DNA from 3 places in the Acidovorax sp. KKS102 genome. Region 2 is predicted to be linked to each of the others. Evidence: predicted binding sites of a transcription regulator. Region 2 holds the regulator's gene; each other region holds the start of a gene.

Region 1 (7,899 bases), 1.0 Mb from region 2:
CCGGACCTCGCGCCCCACGCCACGTTCCGCGAGCACATTGCCTGCCTGTTCGAGAAAGACGGCTGGGCCTTCAGCCTGATCTACGCCGTGACGTTTGGCGGCTTCATCGGTCTCACGGCCTTCTTGCCCAGCTACTTCTACGACCAGTTTGGCGTGAGCAAGGTGCAGGCCGGGCAGCTGACCATGCTGGCGGCCTTTCTGGGTGCCGCACTGCGGGTGATGGGTGGCTGGCTGTCGGACCACTGGGGCGGCGTCAACACGCTCACGGGTGTGCTGGCCATCACCGCCGTGAGCATGGTGCTGTGCGGCCTGGCCGAGAACTCGCTGCCGGTGACCATGCTGCTGTTTCTGGTGTGTTTTGCGGCACTGGGCGCGGGCAACGGCGCGCTGTTCCAGCTGGTGCCGCTGCGCTGGCCGCTGTCCACGGCGGTGGCGGGCTCGATGATTGGCGAAATCGGCGCGCTGGGCGGCGGCCTCATCCCCAACGGCATGGGCTTTTCGCGCCAGTACACAGGCACCTATCTGTGGGGCTTCGTGGGCATTGCGGCGTGTGCCGCCGCCATGCTGGTGTTGTTGCGGGTGATGCAGATCCGCTGGACCCGCACGTGGGCGGAGAAAGGTGGACGCGCGCGCAGCGCATGACCGGCGCAGCCGGTGAGCGCGCAAGCGCTCGCCACATTTCAAGCCAAATAGCCACCAAGCGCAGTTTAAAAATGCCTTGATAGCTATATTTTCAATAGCAAGTTACTCACCTCACCTCGGCAAAAACAGCAGCCAGTACACCAGCAACAGGTTCACCAGCACGCTCACCACCAACGCGATCTTCCACAGCGCCGTGGCATCGCGTTGCATCAGCGGCTGTGGGCCCGGGGCGGACAAGGGACGCGACGCACCCCGTTCCAGCGCCAGCAGCAACTCCTCGGCGGTTTCAAAGCGCTGCGTGCACTGGCGGGCCACGGCCTTCAAGGCGATCTGGTCCAGCCAGATGGGCACGCTGGGGTGGTGGCGGCTGGGCGCCACCGGGTCGCGGTGGTAGCGGCCCAGCTGGTACTGCACCACCTCGCCATAGGGCAGGCGCCCGTGGCTCAGCAACTGGTACAGCGTGACGCCCAGGGCAAACAGGTCGCTGCCCGCATCGGGCAACTGGCCGGCCGGGTCGCCGTTCTTTTCGTAGCCGGGCCACTGCTCAGGGTTCATGTAGCTGGGGGTGCCTGCGTGCAGGCGGCGCGTGGCCTCGGGCTCGCGGCCTGACAGGGCCACGCCCAGGTCCAGCACCCGCAGCACGCCGTCTTCGCCCAGGTGCAGGTTGTCAGGCTTGATGTCGCGGTGCACCACCCCTTGCCGGTGCAGCCAGCCCAGCACCTGCGCCGCCTGCATCACCACCGACACGACCTGGGGCACACCCAGGTGCTGGCGGGCACGCAGGCGCTGGCCCAGGGTCTGCCCAGCGTGCCAGTCGTAGAGCAGATAAAACGCGCTGGCGCCGGGGCCTGCACCGCCCTGCTCGGGCGGCCAGGTGTTCAGGCGCGCCAAGTGCACTGCCGCGTGGCCGGACTGCATGCGCCGGGCCACCCAGGCTTCGTGCGCCAGCGTGGCGCGCTCCTGCGCGTCGTGCGCGCGGGCAGGGACTAGGGTCTTGAGCGCATACAGCCGCTGGGTGGCCGGGTCGCGCACCTGGTAGATGCGGTGCACGCCGCTGTCGGCCACCAGCGCGGTCACCACCAGGCCATCCACGGGGTCACCCACTTTAAGCAAGGGCAACACCGGCAACTGCAGGGCTCGGCGGGACTCGTCCTGCAAGGTGGCCTCCAGCACCCCTTGCACCCGCACCACCAGTGCGGTCACGTTGTCGGTGCTGCCCCGGCGCAGGGCTGCGCGCGTGATCTCGTCGCTCAGTGCCTGGGCGCTCGCGTCCGCCCGCAGAAGCTGGCGCAGCTCACGCTCGGGCAAGCTGCCGTGCACGCCATCGGACAGCAGCACCAGCAGGTCGCCGCTGTGCAGTTCGCCCTGGCTGTAGTCCACCACCACATGGTCGTCCAGGCCCATGGCGCGGGTGAGCTGATGCGCAAAGTCGCGCTGCGCCATCACATGGTCGGTCGTCAGCAGCTGCAGCCGGCCGCCCCGCAGCAGATAGGCGCGCGTGTCACCCACATGGGCCAGCGTGTACGACTGGCCGCGCAGCACGATGGCGGTGAGCGTGGTCAGGCCCACGGCGGGCTGGCGGCGCCGGTTCATCGACGCGAGCCAGCCGTTGTGCGCGCTCAGGATTCGGTCCAGCGCCACGGTGGTGTCCCAGGTGTCGGGCGTGGCGAAGTAGTCGTTCACCAGCGTGTTCACCGTGGTCTGGGCGGCTTCGCGCCCGTTGCCCCCGGTGCTCACGCCATCGGCAATGGCAGCGATGGCGCCGCGTTCGCGGTCGCGCCCCTGCCCCTGCAACAGGGCGGCAAAGTCTTCATTGACTTCGTTGCGCCCAGCCTGCGAGGTGTGGCCGATGTCCAGTTCAAAACTCATGCACCACCTCCATGCAGGTTCCATGCCCAAGCTGGTGCATGCATGCACCGCTGCGCGCAGCCCGGTCCACGGCTACCGCCCCCCAACGCGTGCTGCGCAGGGCGGGCCCCTGTGCTGTCACCCCAGATCAGTGCACAAACTCTGGCACGGCCATTGCTTACCCAAAGCAACGGCCCCACGGGGCCACGCAATTCAGCGGTGCAACGGCGCACCAAGGGGTTGTATGGACGAAGGCGTCCCCACATGCGGTTTCGATGAAAGGTCGGAGCTGCATCGTGTGGACGCCTTTTTTGTTTTTGGCATCGCCCAGGCGATGGAACCGACGGAGTCACGATGAAAAAGCTCAAACTGGTGATGGTGGGGAACGGCATGGCCGGTGTGCGCACGCTGGAAGAGCTGCTCAAGATTGCCCCCGATCTGTATGACATCACGGTCTTCGGGGCCGAGCCGCACCCCAACTACAACCGCATTCTGCTGTCGCCCGTGCTGGCGGGCGAGCAGACGATTGACGAAATCATCCTCAACGACTGGCAGTGGTACGCCGACAACCACATCACGCTGCACACCGGCTTCACCGTGACCGATGTGGACCGCGTGCGCCGCGTGGTCACCGCCACCAGCAAAGACGGTGACGTGATCACCGCCGAGTACGACCGCCTCATCATGGCCACGGGCTCCAACCCCTTCATCCTGCCCGTGCCCGGCAAAGACCTCCAGGGCGTGCTGGCCTACCGCGACATTGCCGACACACAGGCCATGATCGACGCCGCTGCCACCTACAAGCACGCCGTGGTCATCGGCGGTGGCCTGCTGGGCCTGGAAGCCGCCAACGGCCTGATGAAGCGCGGCATGCAAGTGAGCGTGGTGCACGTGGGCGACTGGCTGATGGAGCGCCAACTGGACGACGTGGCCGGCAAGATGCTGCAAAAGTCGCTGCAAGAGCGCGGCATGCAGTTCCTGATGAAGGCGCAGACCCAGGAGCTGGTCGGCAACGCCGAGGGCCGCGTGTGCGCCGTCAAGTTCAAGGACGGCACCGAGGTGCCCGCCGACCTGGTGGTGATGGCCGTGGGCATTCGCCCCAACACAGCACTGGCCGAAAAAATCCGCCTGCACGTGAACCGCGGCATTGTGGTGAGCGACACGCTGCAAACCACCACCGATGCGCGCATTTACGCCGTGGGCGAATGCGCTGCCCACCGGGGGATTGCCTATGGTCTGGTGGCGCCGCTGTTTGAGCAGGGCAAGGTGCTGGCCAACCATCTGGCCGAGTTCGGCATCGGCCGCTACCAGGGATCGCTCACGTCCACCAAGCTCAAGGTGACGGGGATTGACCTGTTCAGTGCAGGCGACTTCCAGGGCGGCGAGAACACCGAAGAGATCGTGATGAGCGACCCCTTTGGCGGTGTGTACAAAAAGCTGGTCATCAAGGACGACAAGCTGGTGGGCGCCTGCCTGTATGGCGACACGGTGGACGGCAGCTGGTACTTCAAGCTGCTGCGCGATGGCCGCAGCGTGAGCGACATCCGCGACAAGCTGATGTTTGGCGAATCGCACCTGGGCGACACCGGCCACCAGGGCCAGAGCAAGGCCGCCGCCATGCAGGACAGCGACGAGGTCTGCGGCTGCAACGGCGTGACCAAGGGCGCCATCTGCAAGGCCATCAAGGACAAGGGCCTGTTCACGCTCGACGAAGTGCGCAAGCACACCAAGGCCAGCGCATCGTGCGGTTCGTGCACGGGCCTGGTCGAGCAGATCATCATGTTCACCGCCGGTGGCGACTACAGCGCCACGCCCAGGACCAAGGCCATGTGCGGCTGCACCGACCACGGACACCAGGCGGTGCGCGACGCGATCCGTGCCAACAAGCTGCTGAGCATTGGCGACGTTTTCGAGTTCATGGAATGGAAGACGCCCAACGGCTGCGCCAGCTGCCGCCCCGCCGTCAACTACTACCTCATCAGCACCTGGCCCAAGGACGCCAAGGACGACCCGCAAAGCCGCGCCATCAACGAGCGCAGCCACGCCAACATCCAAAAAGATGGCACCTACAGCGTCATCCCCCGCATGTGGGGCGGCGAGACCACGGCCGACGAGCTGCGCCGCATTGCCGATGCGGTGGACAAGTACCACATCCCCACCGTGAAGGTCACAGGCGGCCAGCGCATTGACCTCTTGGGCGTGAAGAAGGAAGACCTGGTCAACGTGTGGAAGGACATCGGCATGCCCAGCGGCCACGCCTATGCCAAGGCGCTGCGCACCGTAAAGACCTGTGTGGGCAGCGAGTGGTGCCGCATGGGCACGCAGGACAGCACGCAGATGGGCAAGGACCTGGAGCGCGCCATGTGGCGCATGTACGCCCCGCACAAGGTCAAGTTTGCGGTGAGCGGCTGCCCGCGCAACTGCGCAGAAGCCGGCATCAAGGACGTGGGCATCATCGGCGTGGACAGCGGCTGGGAGATGTACATCGCTGGCAACGGCGGCATCAAGACCGAGGTGGCGCACTTCTTCACCAAGCTGAAAACCGCCGAGGAAGTGCTGGAGTACACCGGCGCGTTCTGCGAGCTGTACCGCCAGGAAGGCTGGTACCTGGAGCGCACCGTGCACTACGTGAGCCGCGTGGGCCTGGACTATGTGAAAAAGCGCATTCTGGAAGACCACGAAGGCCGCAAGGCGCTGTGGGAGCAGCTGCAGTTCGCGCTGGACGGCGAGCCCGACCCCTGGTTCGAGTTTGACAAGGCAGCCGTGGACACGCGCCAGTTTGCCCCGCTGACCGCTGCCTGAAGCGCCCGGAGCCCCACACCATGCAACGCCGCACCTTGCTGACCGCCGCCGGCTACACCACGGCCTGGAGCACCCTGGGCATCATGTCGCTGGGCACCGCCCAGGCCCAGGTCACCGACCTGAACGACGCCATCAACAAGGCAGGTCGCCAGCGCATGCTGAGCCAGCGCATGGGCAAGGCCTGGCTGGCGTTGGCGCACAAATCCGACACGCCTGCTGCACGCGCCGTGCTGGACCAGTCGTTGGCGCTGTTCGAGCGCCAGCTGGGCGAACTCAAGGCATACGCGCCCTCGCCCACCATCCGCGACACCTACACCAAGCTGGAATCGGCCTGGACCGACCACAAGGCCACGCTGCTGGGCACCGCGCCGTCGCGCGACGGCGCGGCCGCCCTGCTGCAGGCCGACGCCAAGGTGCTGGCCCTGGCCCACCAGGGCACCGTGCAGTACGAAGCCGCCTCGGGCAAGCCCGTGGGCAAGCTGGTCAACGTGGCAGGCCGCCAGCGCATGCTGAGCCAGCGCATGGCCAAGTTCTGCCTGTCGGCCATGCTGGGGGTGGACACCTCCACCGCCACCACCGAGATCGCCAAGGCGCGCGACGAGTTCATCAGCGCCACCGAGCTGCTGCGCAACGCGCCGCAGGCCACCAACCGCATCCGCCAAGAGCTTTTGCTGGCCGATGGCCAGTGGGTGTTTTTTGACGCCGCGTTGCAACGCCTGGGCACCAGCAACAACACCTTCCGCCAGGTGTCTGAAGTGTTTGTGAGCAGCGAAAACCTGCTCGCCAGCATGGACCGCGTGACCGGCCTGTATGCAGCGCTGGGCAGCAGCTGAAGGCCTGTCCTGCAACGGCCCCCTGCGCGCCCCTGACATCCCACCGAACAACACCAAGGACGATTCCCATGACCACCAACAACCCAACCCCTGAATGGAAGCTGATCTGCCGGGTGGACGACATCCCCGTGCTGGGCTCACGCCGCGTGGCGCGCCCCCAGGGCCTGGACGTGGCCATCTTCCGCAACGACGCCGGTGGCGTGTTCGCGCTGCTGGACCGCTGCCCGCACAAGGGCGGCCCGCTGAGCCAGGGCATCGTGTTTGGCACCCATGTGGCGTGCCCCCTGCACAACTGGACCATTGGCCTGTGCGACGGCCAGGCCTCGGCGCCCGATGAGGGCTGCACGCCGAAGTTTGCCGTGAAGGTGGAAGACGGCGCGGTGTACCTGGACGCGAGCGAGCTGGCGACGGTGGCCACGGATTTGACGCGCCCCATCGCAGGGCCTGCGCGCAGAACGGTGGGCGTGTGAGCGGTGGAGAGTGTTGCGCCCCAGGCGCCGCATGCGTACCCGGCGAGGACACGACAACCCTATCAAAACAATAGCTGACAGCGCAACATGCACTAGCGCCTGAGGCCAAAACAACCCCAACCACGCCATGCAAGAAACCAAATCCACCTGCCCCTACTGCGGCGTAGGCTGCGGCGTGATCATCGAAAGCACAGGCACCCAGATCACCGGTGTGCGCGGCGACCCCACACACCCCGCCAACTTTGGCCGCCTGTGCACCAAGGGCTCGACCCTGCACCTCACCGCCACCAGTCCGGTCACCCTGCAAACCCGCCTGCTGCACCCCCTGCAACGCGCACAGCGCAACGAAGCCGCCCTGCCCGTGACCTGGGACGCCGCACTGGCGCTGGCCGCAGACAAGTTCGCCCACACCATCGCCCAGTACGGCCCTGACGCCGTGGGCTTTTACGTCAGCGGCCAGTTGCTGACGGAGGACTACTACGTCTTCAACAAACTCGCCAAGGGCCTGATCGGCACCAACAACATCGACACCAACTCGCGCCTGTGCATGAGCAGCGCGGTGGCGGGCTACAAGCAGACCCTGGGCGCCGACGCGCCGCCCGCCTGCTACGACGACGTGAAACACGCGCAGTGCCTGTTCATCGTGGGCAGCAACGCGGCCTGGGCGCACCCCATTCTGTTCCGCCGCATCGAAGACGCACGCGCCGCCAACCCGGGCATGAAGGTCATCGTGGCCGACCCGCGCCGCACCGACACGGCCGGCATGGCCGACCTGTTCTTGCCCATCCAGCCCGGCAGCGACGTGATGCTGTTCAACGGCATGCTGCACCTGATGCTGTGGGAGGGCTGGACCGACGCCGAATACATCGCCGCGCACACCACGGGCTTTGACGAACTCAAGGCCCTGGTGCGCGACTGCACGCCCGAGCGCGTGGCGCAGACCTGCGGCATCAGCGTGGCCGACCTGACCACGGCGGCCAAGTGGTTCGCAACGTCCAAAGCGACCTTGAGCCTGTACTGCCAGGGCCTGAACCAGAGCAGCAGCGGCACCGCCAAAAACGCTGCGCTCATCAACCTGCACCTGGCCACCGCGCAGATCGGCAAGCCCGGCGCCGGCCCCTTCAGCCTGACGGGCCAGCCCAACGCCATGGGTGGGCGCGAAGTCGGCGGCCTGGCCAACCTGCTCAGCGCCCACCGCGACCTGGCCAACCCGCAGCACCGCGCCGAAGTCGCCGCGCTGTGGGGCGTGGCCGATGTGCCATCCAAGCCCGGCAAGACGGCGGTGGAGATGTTCCAGGCCGCTG
Region 2 (7,899 bases):
CAGGCCGTCCAGCCGCTGTAGTTCTTCTTCCAGTGCGTGGCCAGCTGGCTGAAGAACTCGCCGCCGTCTTCGGTCTGCGCCTCTTCGCGGCCCACAGCCAGGCCCTGGGCGCGGTCGGCCGCGCGTTCGCTGGCATTGCGGCCTGCGGTACCGGCTGCGGCAATGCGCTCGCCGTAGGGCGGGTTCAGCAGCATCACGCCGGGCTGGTCGCAGGGCGGCATGCGCTGCAGGGCGTCGCCACCGCGCAGCTGCACGGCCTGGGCCACACCTGCGCGCTCAGCGTTGCGCTGCGCAAAATCGACCATCCGGAAGGCCACATCACTGCCAAAAATGGGTACAGCGCTAGTACATATTGCGCCTTCAGCTTCGTTTTTGATAGCAGACCAGACATGTGCCTGGAAGGGCAGCAGCTTTTCAAACGCAAAGCGACGCAGCATGCCCGCCGGGATGCGGCAGGCGATCTGTGCGGCTTCGACCACGATGGTGCCGCTGCCGCAGCAGGGGTCGTACAGGGGCTGGGGGTTGTCGCCGTGCGGGTCCCAGCCACTGGCGGCGATCATGGCGGCGGCGAGGGTTTCCTTAAGGGGGGCATCGCCCTTGTCCTCGCGCCAGCCGCGCTTGAACAGTGGCTCGCCCGAGGTGTCGATGTAGAGCGTGGCTTCGTCGGTGGTCAGGTGCAGGTGGATGCGCACGTCGGGCCACTGGGTGTTCACATCGGGGCGCACGCCGCTCTTGTGGCGGAAGCGGTCGGCCACGGCGTCTTTCACCTTGAGGCCCGCGAAGTTCAGGCTCTGCAGCGGGCTGTGCTGGGCCGTCACTTCGACCTTGAAGGTCTGGCGCGTGGTGAACCAGATCTCCCAGGCCACATCGCTGGCCATGTTGTAGAGGTCGTTCTCAGACCGGTATGGGCGGTGGGCCAATTGCACCAGTACGCGCTGGGCCAAGCGGCTGTGCAGGTTGAGCTGCATGGCCTGGCGCCACGAGGCGCGCAGCAGCACACCACCCCGGCCCACCAGCAGGTCTTGCCCCGTGAGACCGGTGATGCCATGTACCTCGTCGGCCAGAAAGCCCTCGACGCCTGCGGCGCAAGGGAGAAAAAGTTGGAGTTGGTTCATGTCGATGGGGAGGATACGCGCTAGTGCTCGGCGGGGGAACCGGGCTCCCCCGCGCGGGCCAGCAGCAGCCGGCGGATGGAGTCGGGGATGGGTGCGACCTTGCGGCTGGCCTTGCCGATGAAGACGATACCGATCTTGCCGCGCGCCACTTCGCGGCCTGAGGCCTTTTCGGTCATGCAGAACACCAGGTCGAAGCCGTAGCGGTTGAAGTCCGCCGGGGCCATTTCCACCCGCATGGTTTCGCCGTGGAAACCTTCGGACTTGTACTGCGCCACTATGTCGCCCACCACGATGGAAAGGCCGCCCACATCGGCCTCTGGGTAGCCCAGCGACTGAAAGAAGCGCACCCGCGCTTCGGACACCAGGCTGAGCAGCTGCGCGTTGTCCAGGTGTCCGCCCTGGTTCACATGGCTGATGTAGATCTGCAGCTCGGTGGCAAAGCCGAAGTGCGCGGGGAGGTCAAAGACGATGCGGGCCATGGTGGGCTGCGGTGGGTAATACGGAAACAACAGAAAAGACTACGGCGGCGCAGGCGGGCAGTGCGCCACCTGCCGAGGCGGCTACAACGCTTTGCGCAGATTCGCTGGCGCGATCTTGAGCGCCTCGCGGTACTTGGCCACGGTGCGGCGGGCGCATTCGATGCCCTGCTCCTTGAGCATCTCGGCGATCTGGCTGTCGGACAGCGGCTTGGCGGGGTTCTCCGCCGACACGAACTGCTTGATCAGTGCGCGCACCGCCGTGCTCGACGCATTGCCGCCCGTTTCGGTGCCCAGGCCCGAGCCAAAGAAATACTTCAGCTCGTAGGTGCCGATAGGCGTGGCCATGTACTTGGCGGTGGTGACGCGGCTGATGGTGGACTCGTGCAGGCCCAGTTCGTCGGCAATGTCGCGCAGCACCAGCGGGCGCATGGCCAGTTCACCGTGGGTGAAGAAGTTCTTTTGCCGCTCGACGATGGCGCGCGACACGCGCAGGATGGTGTCAAAACGCTGCTGGATGTTCTTGATGAACCAGCGCGCCTCCTGCAGGCGCTGCTGCATGCCCTGGTGGCCTTCGCCGCCCTTGTGGCCGCGCAGGGCGCCTGCGTAGATGTCGTGCACGCGCAGGCGGGGCATCACGTCGGGGTTGAGCTGCACGATGAAGCTCTGCTGGCCGCTGCCATTGGCGCGACCGGCTTTGCGTACGATGACGTCGGGCACGATGATGTTGCGCTCCACGTCGGCAAACTTGCGGCCCGGGCGTGGTTCCAGGCGGGCGATGAGTGCCATGGCAGCGCGGGTGCGCTCTTCTCCAGCCACGCCGCCTTCGCTGCACAGCTGCGTCAGGCGGCGGATGTCCCGGCGCGCCAGCATCTCCAGCGGCTGCTGGCAGATGCGCAGAGCGGTCTGCACCGTGTCGGGGTCAGCACTGCTGTCCTCATCGGCAGCCAGCGCCGTGAGCTGCAGCGTCAGGCATTCGGCCAGGTTGCGCGCCCCCACGCCAGTGGGCTCCAGGCTTTGCAGCAGGCGCTGGGCCACGGTGAAGCGGTGCACCAGTTCTTCGATCTGTTCCAGGTCGTCGGGCCCGGCGAGGCTGATGGCGAGTTCTTCCAGCGGCTCTTCGAGGTAGCCGTCGTCGTTCAGCGATTCGATGAGAAAACGCAGCGCGGCCATGTCTACTTCGGACAGGCGCAGCGACAGCGCCTGGCGGTGCAAAAAGGCCGTCAGCGACTCGTGCGATCGGGCCAGCTCGGTGGCATCGGCCTCGTCGCCTTCCGCGTCGTTGCGGGTGCGCGCTGGGGCGTCGCCGCCCCACTCGGCATCGTTGGGCGCCATCTCGACGGTGCCGTCGCCGCTCCAGTCGGGCTCGTCCGAGCCCCCCCCGGAGATTTCAGCGTCGTTTTGGCTGTCAGCGCCAGTACTGCTTGCGCCAGCAGCTCCTGAAAACATAGCATCATCTGCGCTGTAGTCGTCGGCCTGCGCGGGCGTATCGGCGGCTTCCAGGCCAAATTCCTCGCGCGGGGCTTCGTCGACACTGCGTTCGAGGAACGGGTTTTCGTCGAGCATCTGCTCGACTTCCTGCGACAGTTCGAGCGTGGACAACTGCAGCAGCCGGATGGACTGCTGGAGCTGGGGGGTCAGTGCAAGGTGCTGCGAGACGCGCAGCGACAGTCCAGGCTTCATCACATGCGGAAATGCTCGCCCAGGTACACGCGGCGTACTTCGGCGTTGTCCACGATCTCGGACGGCGTGCCCTGCGCCAGCACGCGGCCGTCGCTGATGATGAAGGCGTGGTCGCAGATGCCCAGCGTCTCGCGCACGTTGTGGTCGGTGATGAGCACACCAATGCCGCGCGCCTTCAGGAAGCCGATGATGCGCTGGATCTCGATCACTGCGATGGGGTCGATGCCGGCAAAAGGCTCGTCCAGCAGGATGAAACGCGGCTGGGTGGCCAGGGCGCGGGCGATCTCGACGCGGCGGCGCTCGCCACCGGACAGCGCCAGTGCGGGTGAGGCCCTCAGGTGGTCCACGCGCAGCTCTTGCAGCAGGGCCGTAAGGCGCTCTTCGATGGCATCACGCGACAGCGGCTGGCCGTCGTCGGCGCGCTGCAGTTCCAGCACGGCGCGCACGTTTTCTTCGACGGTGAGCTTGCGGAAGATGGAGGCTTCTTGCGGCAGGTACGACAGCCCCAGGCGCGACCGGCGATGGATGGGCATGTGGGCCACGGACTGGCCGTCGATGCGGATGTCACCCGCATCGCTGCGCACCAGGCCCACGATCATGTAGAACGATGTGGTCTTGCCCGCGCCATTAGGGCCCAGCAGGCCCACGACTTCGCCTTTTTGCACCTCCAGGGACACGTCCTTGACGACCTTGCGGCTGCCATAGGACTTGGCCAGGTGCTGCACCTCCAGGCGGCTGCCCGAGTGCGAATCGGGCCCCAGGCGGCTGTTCGCAGGGGTCGCTGGGGTCTCGGGACCGGTACTCACCACGGGCCCGCTCACTTGGCGCCGCCGCCAAGAGTGTTGCTGGGGCGCAGCGCCGGAGCGGGCGACTCGGGCGCCTTGGCGGGGGCTGCCGTACCGGGCGGCGGGTCCTTGGGTGCCAGCACGGCGCGCACGCGGCCGCCAGACGTGGGGGCGTCGCCGGCCGCAGCCGAAGACGCAGGCGCCTTCTGGCCATCGACGGTGAACACGTCGGTGAGGTTGTTGTAAACGATCACGGCGCCGGTGATCTCGTCGTTGAGCACCGACCCACGGTAGCGGCGCAGTTCGGCGCGGGTGATGAAGCGCACGTTGTCGGCCTTGCCGTCGTATTCGATGACTTCGCTTTCGCCTTCGATGAACTCGTCCGGCGCTCCGGCCACGGTGTCGCGCTTCTGGCGGAAGAACGCCCGTTTGCCCGCCTCGGCCGTGACCACGCCGTACTGGTAGCCGTCGGCGTCCTGGCGCACATCCAGCCGCGCGCCGCGCAGCACGATGGTGCCTTTGGTCATCACCACGCGGCCCGAGAACACGCTGGTCTGCTTGAGTTCATCGTGGCGCAGGGCGTCGGCCTCGATGTTCATGGGCTTGGCACGGTCTGCCTTTTCGGCATGTGCCATGCCCGCAAGGCCGGACAGGGCTGCGAGCACAAGGAGGGGGAGTAGGCGGTGGGTCATAGGGCACGAATCTTGCAATGATTGTAGCCACCCGATGGTACCTACCCCGAAAAAAAGCCCGCATCCGCGGGCCTTTGGGACAGCTTGCCGACAGGGTCGGCCACTGGTCAGGCTTTGCGCGCTGTGGCGGCCAGGTATTCGACCACCTGCAGCACGGTCTGCATGCTGCCGGCCATCGTGCCGTCGGTGTAGTACTTGCCCGCCACACCCATGGATGGCACGCCTTCGACACCGTACGCATCCTGCAGCTGCGAGGCACGACGCACCTGGTTGGCGACGCTGAAGGAGCCGTAGACCTCCTTGAACTTGGCCACGTCCACGCCCTGCTGGGTCACCCAGGCCAGGATTTCGTCGTCCTTGGCGAGCTTGGCCTTTTCCACGTGGATGGCGCGGAAGACCTTGGCATGCAGGGCTTCGAGCTTGCCCATGCCTTCGAGCGTGTAGTACAGCTTTTGCTGGGGCACGAAGCTGGCGTTGAACGCCACAGGCACGCGGCGGATGGAGAGGTCCTTGGGCGCGGCCTTGACCCAAGCGTCCAGTGTGGGCTCGAAGGCGTTGCAGTGGGGGCAGCTGTACCAGAAGAACTCGATCACATCGACCTTGCCGGCCGGGGCATCCGGGGCGACGGGCTTGTCCAGCCGCTTGAAGTCCTTGCCCTCCTTGAACTGGCGGGCTTGCGCCATGGCGGGGTTGGCCACTGGCAGCGTCAGGGCAGAAGCGGCAACCGCCGAGGCGGCGGACAAAGAAAACTCACGGCGTTTCATGACAAAGACTCTCCTGGTTCAGGTATGCGGGATGTGAGACATCCCTTTACAAAAAGTTCAGCCCTGGCGGTGGCGCCGCTTTTGCAAGCGCTTCAGCGCTGCACGCGCACGAGCGCCGATTCCAGCCCGGCGCCGTCGAGTTTCTCTTTGAGCACCTCGGCATCGTCCCGCTTGGTGAAGGGGCCGATGCGCACCCGGAACACCGCCCGGCCATTTTGCTCACGCTCGCTCACGCGGGCCTCCCAGCCCAGCATGGCCAGCTTGGCGCGCTGGGCGTCGGCGTCGGCCTGGGTGCGGAAGGCACCAGCCTGCACAAAGTAGTCAAACGGGTCCACGCTGCCCTTGGCGGCTGCCTTGGCCACGGCCAGATCGCCCAGCGGGTCTGCGCCCGGCTTGCTCTCTGCCTTGGCCTCGGCTTTCGCGTCTGGCTTGCTCGCGGCAGGCTTGGCGGCCGATGCGGCGGCGCGCACCTCAGGCGCCGGTGCCGATGCAGGAGCTGACGCAGCTGCGGCCACCGGAGGCGCCGCAGGGCGGGCCGGGTTCTTGCCATACAGCGGCGAGTTCGGGTCCCAGTTCTTGTTCTTCTGGGACTCCGCAGCGTCCATGTCTGCGCCTCGGCCGTTGCCCTTGTTCAGGAACGGCACCGGCACCTTGGTCACGTACACGGCCACGGCCAGCGCCGCGCCCAGGCCCACGATGACCCCGACGATGAAGCCGACAATGGTCCCGCCCGTCTGTTGCTTTTTCATATTGGTAGTAACTGCTTACATTCTGGCCGGGGCCGACACGCCCAGCACCGCCAGGCCATTGTGCAATACCTGGGCGGTGGCAGCGACCAGCGCCAGGCGCGCCTTCTTCACCACCTCGTCGTCCACCAGGATGCGCTCGGCATCGTAATAGCTGTGGTAGCTGGCGGCCAGGTCGCGCAGGTAAAAGGTCACATCGTGCGGCGCCTCGCCCTCGGCAGCGGCCGTGAGCATCTCGGGGTACTTGGCCAGCTGCAGCATCAGGGCCTGGGCCTGCGGGCCTTCCAACGCCGACAAGTCCACGTCCTGGAGCGACGCCACGTCGCCACCACCCGCCTCCTGCCAGGCGCGCAGCACTGACTGGATGCGCGCATGGGCGTACTGCACGTAGTAGACCGGGTTGTCGTTGTTCTGCGCCACCGCCAGGTCCACGTCGAAGGTGTACTCGGTATCGGGCTTGCGGCTGAGCAGGAAGAAACGCACCGCGTCCTTGCTGGTCCACTCGATCAAATCGCGCAGCGTGACATAGCTGCCCGCCCGCTTGCTGATCTTGACCTCTTCACCGCCCTTGACCACGCGCACCATCGTGTGCAGCACGTAGTCGGGGTAGCCCTTGGGGATGCCCACATCGGCCGCCTGCAGGCCGGCGCGCACGCGTGCAATGGTGCCGTGGTGGTCTGTGCCCTGGATGTTCACGACCTTGGTGAAGCCACGCTCCCACTTGGCAATGTGGTACGCCACGTCGGGCACAAAGTAGGTGTAGGTGCCGTCCTGCTTGCGCATGACGCGGTCCTTGTCGTCGCCGTAGTCGGTGCTCTTGAGCCACAGCGCGCCGTCCTGCTCGTAGGTCTTGCCGTTGGCGATGAGCTTGTTCACCGTGGCCTCGACGCGGCCGCTGGTGTACAGGCTGGACTCCAGGTAGTACTCGTCGAACTGGAGGTTGAACGCCTGCAGGTCCTTGTCCTGCTCGTTGCGCAGGTAGGCCACCGCAAATTGGCGGATGTTGTCATAGTCGTCCACGTCGCCATTGGCGGTGAACTCGCGGTCATCGGCCTTCACGGTGGCCTTGGCCTTGAAGGCCTCGGCAATGTCGGCGATGTAGTCGCCGTTGTAGAAGTTCTTGGCCAGCGGGTTGTCGCTGTCGGTGGGCCAGCAGTCGTCGCCGGGCTTGAAACCCTTGGCGCGCAGCTGCGTGCTCTTGGTCAGCGTGTCGATCTGTACGCCCGCATCGTTGTAATAGAACTCGCGGTGCACCTTCCAGCCCTGGGTGCTGAACAGGTTGCAAATCGCATCGCCCAGCGCGGCTTGGCGGCCGTGGCCCACGTGCAGCGGACCCGTGGGGTTGGCCGACACGAACTCGACCAGCACCTGCTGGCCGTTGCTGGCCTGATAGCCGAAATGTTCACCGGCCGTCAGCACCTCACGCACCACTTGTTGCTTGGCGGCAGGTTGGAGGCGGATGTTCAGAAAACCCGGACCCGCAATTTCAATGGCGGACACCCAGCGTTGAAAAGCAGGCGTGGCTTCGAGCGCGGCCTTGAGCTGCTCGCCCAGAGCGCGGGGGTTGAGCTTGAGCGGCTTGGCCAGCTGCATGGCCGCAGTGCAGGCGAAGTCGCCATGGGCCGCCACCTTGGGAGA
Region 3 (7,899 bases), 1.0 Mb from region 2:
CCAAGCTGGGCGAGCGTGCCAAGGCCCTGCCCCTGGGCGACCCGCGCAAGGGCCCGGTGGTGCTGGGCTCGGTGGTGGACATGGCCACGGTGCACCGCTGCAACGCCCTCATCGACGACGCACTGGCCAAGGGCGCCAAGCTGGTCTGCGGCGGCAAGAGCGACAGCACGTTGATGCAGGCCACGGTGCTGGACCACGTGACGGCCGCAATGGACATCTACCGCGAAGAGTCGTTCGGCCCCGTCAAACCCGTGGTGCGCGTGAACGGTGTGGAAGAAGCCATTGCCTGCGCCAACGACAACGAGTTCGGCCTGTCCTCCGCCGTGTTCAGCCGCGACGTGGCCAAGGCCTGGAACGTGGCGGCGCGCATCGAATCAGGCATCTGCCACGTCAACGGCCCCACGGTGCACGACGAAGGCCAGATGCCGTTTGGCGGCGTGAAGAGCTCGGGCTATGGCCGCTTTGGCGGCATGGCCGGGGTGCGTGAGTTCACCGAACTGCGCTGGATCACAGTGCAGACCACTCCCCGCCACTACCCTTTCTGAAGTTCAAAAAAGATAGCTGCTAGCGCTTTCTGGACAAGCGCTAGCGGCCACTTTCACCTAAACATCAAACTGTGATCGCATCCAGCGGCCAGCGAGGCTTCACGTCAAACGCGTAGTCGGTATTGGCCTGCTGCTGCCCGGCCTGCAGGCGCATCGCAGCAGCCATGGCAATCATGGCGCCGTTGTCGGTGCACAGGTGCAGCTCGGGGTAGTGCACGCGCACCTTGGCGGCCGCGCAGGCGGCATTGAGCTGGGCGCGCAGATGCCGGTTGGCGCCCACGCCACCGGCGACCACCACGCGCTTCAGGCCGGTCTGCTTGAGGGCGGCCAGGGTCTTCTTCACCAGCACTTCGACAATCGCGGCCTCGGTGCTCGCCGCCAGGTCGGCCTTGCGCGCTTCGAGTTCGTCGCCCAGCTTCTTGGCCTGCGTGAGCACGGCCGTCTTGAGTCCGGCAAACGAAAAATCCAGATCACCGCTGTGCAGCAAAGGCCGTGGCAGCTTGAAGGCCGTGGCACTGCCCTGCTCCGCCAGCCGGGACAGCGCCGGGCCACCGGGGTAGCCCAAGCCCATGAGCTTGGCGGACTTGTCAAATGCCTCGCCCGCCGCATCGTCAATGGTCTCGCCCAGGATCTCGTAGCGGCCTACGCCGTCCACGCGCATCAGCTGGGTGTGGCCGCCCGAGACGAGCAGGGCCACAAAGGGAAACTCCGGCGGGTCGGCACTGAGGAAGGGCGACAGCAGATGCCCCTCCAGGTGGTGCACACCCAGCACCGGCTTGTCCAGCGCCGCGCCCAGCGCGCAGGCCACGCCCGCCCCCACCAGCAGCGCACCGGCCAGGCCCGGGCCGCGTGTGTAGGCCACCACGTCCACATCCGCCAGCGTCTGGCCGGACTCGGCCAGCACCTGCGTGGCCAGCGGCAGCACGCGGCGGATGTGGTCACGGCTGGCCAGCTCGGGCACCACACCACCATAGGCCTGGTGCATCTCGATCTGGCTGTGCAGCGCGTGCGACAGCAGCGTAGGCACGGCATTGCCCGTGGAACGGACCAATGCCACGCCGGTTTCGTCGCACGAAGATTCAATACCCAGGATCAGCAAACTCATGCCCCGAGTGTAAAACCCGGGGCTGATCCGTCCTTGCAGGGCTGTTTACCAGCGGTCCGACCGCATGCGCAGTTCCCAGTTGCCGCTGCGCAGCTCGTACACCCCCACGGCGCCGTAGCGTTGCTCGCCCTTGTCGTCCCAGGTCATGGTGCCGATCACCGGGGCGTAGCCGTTGATGCTGTGCAGGGCCTTGGTGATGTCCTTGGGGTCGGCGGACTTGGCTTTCTGGATGGCGGCCGAGAGCACGTAGGTGCTGTCATAGCTGTAGTGGCCGCCGTAGGCTGGGGGCTTCTTGAAAGCGGCGATGTACTTTTCGAGGAAGGGCTTGCCGGTGGTGAACTCCTTGGCTTCCAGCACGGGCGATGTGGCGTAGAGCCCCTGCACGATGCCCGCGCCCTTGGTCATGTCGGTGGTCTTGATGGTGTCGCCGCCCAGCAGGCTGACCTTGGTGTGGTCTACCTTCTTGAGCGATTCGAGCAGCGCCAGGGCCTGGAAGTCGTTGAGGGTCGAGACGATCACCTCCACGTTGGCGGCCTTGAGTTCACCGGCCAGTTCGTCAAAGGCCACAGTCTTGTCGTCGAACGACTTGCGCACCACCACTTCTTTTTTCTCGGCCTTGAGCTGCGCGGCAGCACCGTCGGCCAGGCCCTTGCCGTAGGGCGTGCCGTCGTCCAGCGCGGCGTAGCGGTTGGCGCCCAGCTGCGTGGCGGCAAACGAGCCGATGGCGCGCGCCTGCAAGGTGTCGTTGGCCACCATGCGGAACGTGGTGGGGAAACCGAGCTGCGTGAACTTGGGGTTGGTCGAGATGGCGATCTGGGGAATGTCTTTGGCGGCGTAGATGGGTGCGGTCTCGATGCTCACGCCCGAGTTGAGGTGGCCCACCACCGCGACCACGCCCGCATCCACCAGCTGCTGCGCCACAGCCTTGCCGGTGTTGGCGTCGGCCTTGTCGTCCACGGACACGACCTCCAGCGTCACGCGTTTGCCGTCCACGGTATAGCCGGACTTGTTGAGCTCATCCACTGCCAGCTTCACGCCGTTGAGCAGATCCTGCCCCAGGGCGCCCAGCGGGCCAGAGAGGGGCTGCGCTACACCAATTTTGATGGTGTCCGGCACCTTGCCGCATCCGGTCAGGAGTGCGGCAGTCGCCACTGCGGTCAAGGCCATGCTGGCCGAGAAGCGGCGCCGGTTGATGTGCTTGTTCATGCAAAAAACTCCATTTCAGTGTGACTGTGTGTGCAGATGTATATGCGACGCCCTGCTGGGCGGGCTACCGGGTATGCCCTCCCACGGTGTCAGTATTAGCAACTTTCAGGCCCTGCAACGGCGGCCAGTACCGCGAGGCGCAGCGGGCCTGCGGCCGGGATAACCCGGAGCGCAGGGGGGCTGCAAGGGCCACCGGAGGGTGTGCACCACACCGGCGCACCAATTTGTGGCGTAAAAATTGCTTATCCTCGCCGGTATGAATGAGGCTTTGCGCATCGTGGTGGTGGCCCCGGACCTGGCAGTCGCCGACCCTGACGACGAACACGCCGTGGAACAGGCGGAGCGGTCGCGGGCGCTGCGCATCGGGCTGCTGGAGAACAACTTCAACCTGGTGGCCACGCTGCCCGCCGATGTGTTCCTGAGCGAGCGCATCGCCCAGCTACAGCCCGACCTGATCATCGTGGACGCCGAGAGCGAAGCCCGCGACGCGCTGGAGCATGTGGTGATGGCCACGCGCGACGAGCGCCGCCCCATTGTGATGTTCACCAACGACGAGGACACCTCGCACGTCAAGGATGCCGTGGCTGCGGGCGTTTCTGCCTACATCGTGGCGGGGCTGGCACCCCAGCGCATCCGCCCCATCCTCGATGTGGCCATGGCGCGCTTCCAGCACGAACAGGCGTTGCGCGCCGAGCTGGCCGACGCCAAGACCGAGCTGCGCGACCGCAAGACCATCGACCGCGCCAAGGGCCTGCTGATGCAGCGCCAAGGCCTGACCGAACAGGCCGCCTACGAAAAGCTGCGCAAGACGGCCATGGACAAGGGCCTGAAGCTGGTGGACGTGGCGCAGCGCATGCTGGATGTGATGGATCTGCTGGGGTAAAACCAGAGAACAACCCCCTGAGCGGCTGCGCCGCTTCCCCCTTCTCTCGAATGACTGCGTCATTCGGGAAGGGGGACGATGCCCTCGCACGCAAGCGAAGCGCCGCATACGCGGCTCGGCGCCCCTTGCTTGGCATCCCTCGCCCGGGCCGCGCCCAATTCCAAGGTCCCTCCCAAATGGTGCGCCGCACAAAGGCAGTGCGACCACCCTCATCGCAACACAAACGCTCCTACCGCAGGCCCCGCAGGCATGTAGCGCTTATTGATCAAGCGCAGACAGCTATTAATTCCATAGCATCCAGCGCTCCAACATGGCGCAGCAGGCGCTGGCACGCGCTTTGCATTGCACAGTGCAAGACCAATGCAGGTCTGACCACTGACAGCACTGACCCAACGGCGGGCCGGTGCTGGCAAGGAGCCCCGGACCCGTTCCAGGCTCCACCACGGACAAAGGCGTCCCCACCCGCTCCCGGCGTTGCTTTGATGCAGCCAGCCAGGCGCGGTGTGAGGACGCCTTTTTTGATTTTTCACGCCACCAGGGATGCCCCATGACCGATCTGTTGAAAACCAGCCTCAACCGCCGCACCGTGCTGCAGGCCGCCACCGTGGGCGCTGTGGGTGTGAGCCCCGCGCTGCGCGCGCTTGTCCACGCAGCGGGCTCCGACGCCCCCGAGAAGAAGGAAGTGAAGATCGGCTTCATTCCGCTGACAGACTGCGCCAGCGTGGTCATGGCCTCGGTGCTGGGCTTCGACAAGAAATACGGCGTGACCATTGTCCCCAATAAGGAAGCCAGCTGGGCCGGCGTGCGCGACAAGCTGGTGAACGGCGAACTGGACTTTGCCCACGTGCTCTACGGCCTGGTCTATGGGGTGCACCTGGGCACCGCCGGTCCCAAGAAGGACATGGCCGTGCTGATGAACCTGAACAACAACGGCCAGGCCATCACCCTCTCCAAAGCCCTGGCCGACAAGGGTGCGGTGGACGGCCCATCCCTGGCCAAGCTCATGGCCAGCGAGAAGCGCGAATACACGTTTGCGGGCACCTTCCCCACCGGCACCCACGCGATGTGGATGCACTACTGGCTGGCGGCTGCGGGCATCAACCCGCTGTCGGGCGCCAAGCTCATCACCGTGCCGCCGCCCCAAATGGTGGCCAACATGCGCGTGGGCAACATGGACGGCTTCTGCGTGGGCGAGCCCTGGAACCACCGCGCCATCATGGACGGCATCGGCATCACGGCCAACACCACGCAGGACATCTGGAAGGACCACCCCGAAAAGGTGCTGGGTACCACGGCCGAATTCGTCAAGAAGTACCCCAACACCACGCGCGCCGTGATGATGGCCGTGCTCGAAGCCAGCCAGTGGATCGATGCCAGCCTCTCCAACAAGATGAAGATGGCCGAGACCGTGGCCGGCAAGGCGTATGTGAACACGGGTGTGGACGCCATCAACCAGCGCATCCTGGGCCGCTACCAGAACGGCCTGGGCAAGACCTGGGACGACCCCAACCACATGAAGTTCTTCAACGACGGCGCGGTGAACTTCCCCTACCTGTCGGACGGCATGTGGTTCCTGACCCAGCACAAGCGCTGGGGCCTGCTCAAGAGCCACCCCGACTACCTCGCCGTGGCCAAGGAAGTCAACCAGGTCGAGCTGTACAAGTCGGTGGCCAGCGCCATGAAGATCAGCGTGCCCAAGGATGTGCTGCGCACCAGCAAGCTCATCGACGGCGTGGTGTGGGACGGCAAGGACCCCGCCAAGTACGCTGACGGCTTCAAGATCAAAGCCTGACGGCAACCCTGCCCCAGCGCCCGCCCGACCACCCCGCCAGCCAGCCCTGCACAGGAGAAAACCATGGTCAGTGCCGTCTTTCATTCCCCGTTGGATGCAGCCCCTGTGGCCGCACAGAATGCTATGAATACTGTAGCTGCAAGCACAACATCCACTAGCGCAAGAAGCCAAAAAGTCGTTACATCTGCCCCCAAGGCACCTGCAGCGCCCGCCCCCACGACCACTGGCCGCGACTGGTCGGCCCTCTCCCGCAGCTTCTGGCTGGCCGTGCTGCCCCCGCTGTGTGGCCTGGGCCTGCTCGTCGGCCTGTGGGCGGTGGTCTCCACCACCACGGGCGGCAGCATCCCCAGCCCCAAGGACACCTGGCTGCAGGCGCTGGAAGTGTTCAGCAACCCCTTCTACCGCAACGGCCCCAACGACCAGGGCGTGGGCTGGAATGTGCTGATGAGCCTGCAGCGCGTGGCCATCGGCTTCGGCATGGCGGCGCTGGTGGGCATTCCCGCAGGCTTTGTGATCGGGCGCTTCAACTTCCTGTCGCGCATGTTCAACCCGCTCATCAGCCTGCTGCGCCCCGTGTCGCCGCTGGCGTGGCTGCCGATCGGTCTGCTGGTCTTCAAAGGCGCCAACCCGGCCGCCATCTGGACCATCTTCATCTGCTCCATCTGGCCCATGATCATCAACACCGCCGTGGGTGTGCAGCGCGTACCGCAGGACTACATGAACGTGGCCCGGGTACTGAACCTCAGCGAATGGAAGATCGCCACCAAGATCCTCTTCCCCGCCGTGCTGCCCTACATGCTGACCGGTGTGCGTCTGGCCGTTGGCACCGCGTGGCTGGTGATCGTGGCGGCCGAGATGCTGACCGGCGGCGTGGGCATCGGCTTTTGGGTGTGGGACGAGTGGAACAACCTCAACGTCAAGAACATCATCATCGCGATCTTTGTGATCGGCATCGTCGGGCTGCTGCTGGAGTACGCGCTCATCAAGCTGGCCACCGCATTTACTTTTGAAGAGGTGAAAGCATGAACACGAGCGCTACAGCATCCGCACATCCCTCCATGAGCACCAAGTTCATCGAGATCCACGGCGTCGAGCAGACCTTCAAGACAGCCAAGGGCCTGTTCCCGGCGCTGCGCGACATTCACCTGACGATTGCCAAGGGGGAGTTCGTGGCACTCATCGGCCATTCCGGCTGCGGCAAGTCCACCCTGCTCAACCTGATTGCTGGCCTGACCACGCCCACCAACGGCGCATTGCTCTGCGCCAACAAGGAGATCAAAGGCCCGGGGCCGGAACGCGCGGTGGTGTTCCAGAACCACTCGCTGCTGCCCTGGCTCACCTGCTTTGACAACATCTACCTCGCAGTGGAGCGCGTGTTTGGCGCCAAGGAAAGCAAGGCCCAGCTCAAGGCCCGCACCGATGCCGCGCTGGCTCTGGTGGGCCTGACGCACGCGGGGCAGAAGCGCCCCGGCGAAATCTCGGGCGGCATGAAGCAGCGCGTGGGCATTGCCCGGGCGCTGTCCATGGAGCCTCAGGTGCTGCTGATGGACGAGCCCTTCGGCGCGCTCGACGCCTTGACCCGCGCCAAGCTGCAGGATGAACTGCTGGAGATCGTGGCCCGCACCCAAAGCACCGTGGTCATGGTGACCCACGACGTGGACGAGGCCGTGCTGCTGTCCGACAAGATCGTGATGATGACCAACGGCCCAGCCGCCACGATTGGCGAGGTGCTGACCGTGGACTTGCCCCGCCCCCGCAAGCGCGTGGAACTGGCCGAGGACCCGCAGTACGTGCACTACCGCAAGGCGGTGATCGACTTTCTCTATACGCGGCAGGGCCACGTCGAAAAAGCTGCCTGAGCGGCCAGCTCCGACACCGCGCAGACCACCAAAAGGAAAGGGCACTAACCAGATCGGTCAGAGCCCTTTTTGTGTATGTACCCACACCAGGGACATAGCACCCCCGCAAGGGGCGCCCCGTCGCGCCGGGTGCGTCCCCCTTCCTGAACGGCACAACCCTTCAGAGAAGGGGCAGAAGGCGCATAGCGCCTCGGGGAGTTGCCCTCAATGGCTCCCGGTGATGTAGTTCTCCAACTGCTCAATGATGAATTTCTGCTCGGAGATGATGTCCTTGACCAGGTCGCCAATGGAAATCATGCCCACGAGCTTGCCGCCATCCACCACGGGCAGGTGGCGCAGGCGGTTGTTGCTCATGAGCTGCATGCACTGCTCGCTGGTCTGGTCCGGGCGCACAAACATCACGGCCGAGGTCATCACATCCTTGACCTGGGTGACGGCCGACGTGCGCCCCATGAGGGCAATTTTGCGGGCGTAGTCCCGCTCGGTGAAGATGCCGACGATGGACGCGC

The links. The regulator sigma-54, encoded in region 2, starts transcription at its own class of promoters, with help from an activator protein. The targets are predictions, from matches to a motif close to TGGCANGNAANCTGCTTT.
Region 1: nirB (nitrite reductase large subunit NirB) is a predicted target of sigma-54. The motif match lies at 2,654-2,671, and genes of this name have one in related genera.
Region 3: C380_RS17385 (CmpA/NrtA family ABC transporter substrate-binding protein) is a predicted target of sigma-54. The motif match lies at 4,066-4,083, and genes of this name have one in related genera.

What each region holds. Positions count from the first base shown of each region.
Region 1 covers NC_018708.1:3,804,876-3,812,774, forward strand. Annotated here, with positions in the region: gene C380_RS17445 (nitrate/nitrite transporter) at 1-642, shown strand, start outside; gene C380_RS17450 (bifunctional protein-serine/threonine kinase/phosphatase) at 754-2,511, opposite strand; gene nirB (nitrite reductase large subunit NirB) at 2,845-5,292, shown strand; gene C380_RS17460 (type IV pili methyl-accepting chemotaxis transducer N-terminal domain-containing protein) at 5,313-6,125, shown strand; gene nirD (nitrite reductase small subunit NirD) at 6,194-6,595, shown strand; gene C380_RS17470 (nitrate reductase) at 6,723-7,899, shown strand, end outside.
Region 2 covers NC_018708.1:4,832,032-4,839,930, forward strand. Annotated here, with positions in the region: gene C380_RS22220 (class I SAM-dependent RNA methyltransferase) at 1-1,115, opposite strand, end outside; gene C380_RS22225 (thioesterase family protein) at 1,136-1,594, opposite strand; gene C380_RS22230 (RNA polymerase factor sigma-54) at 1,676-3,274, opposite strand; gene lptB (LPS export ABC transporter ATP-binding protein) at 3,274-4,035, opposite strand; gene lptA (lipopolysaccharide transport periplasmic protein LptA) at 4,092-4,751, opposite strand; gene C380_RS22245 (thiol:disulfide interchange protein DsbA/DsbL) at 4,859-5,515, opposite strand; gene C380_RS22250 (SPOR domain-containing protein) at 5,608-6,264, opposite strand; gene argS (arginine--tRNA ligase) at 6,280-7,899, opposite strand, start outside.
Region 3 covers NC_018708.1:3,788,023-3,795,921, forward strand. Annotated here, with positions in the region: gene C380_RS17365 (aldehyde dehydrogenase) at 1-545, shown strand, start outside; gene tsaD (tRNA (adenosine(37)-N6)-threonylcarbamoyltransferase complex transferase subunit TsaD) at 610-1,650, opposite strand; gene C380_RS17375 (branched-chain amino acid ABC transporter substrate-binding protein) at 1,696-2,856, opposite strand; gene C380_RS17380 (ANTAR domain-containing response regulator) at 3,113-3,739, shown strand; gene C380_RS17385 (CmpA/NrtA family ABC transporter substrate-binding protein) at 4,287-5,531, shown strand; gene ntrB (nitrate ABC transporter permease) at 5,595-6,557, shown strand; gene C380_RS17395 (ABC transporter ATP-binding protein) at 6,590-7,390, shown strand; gene C380_RS17400 (CBS domain-containing protein) at 7,595-7,899, opposite strand, start outside.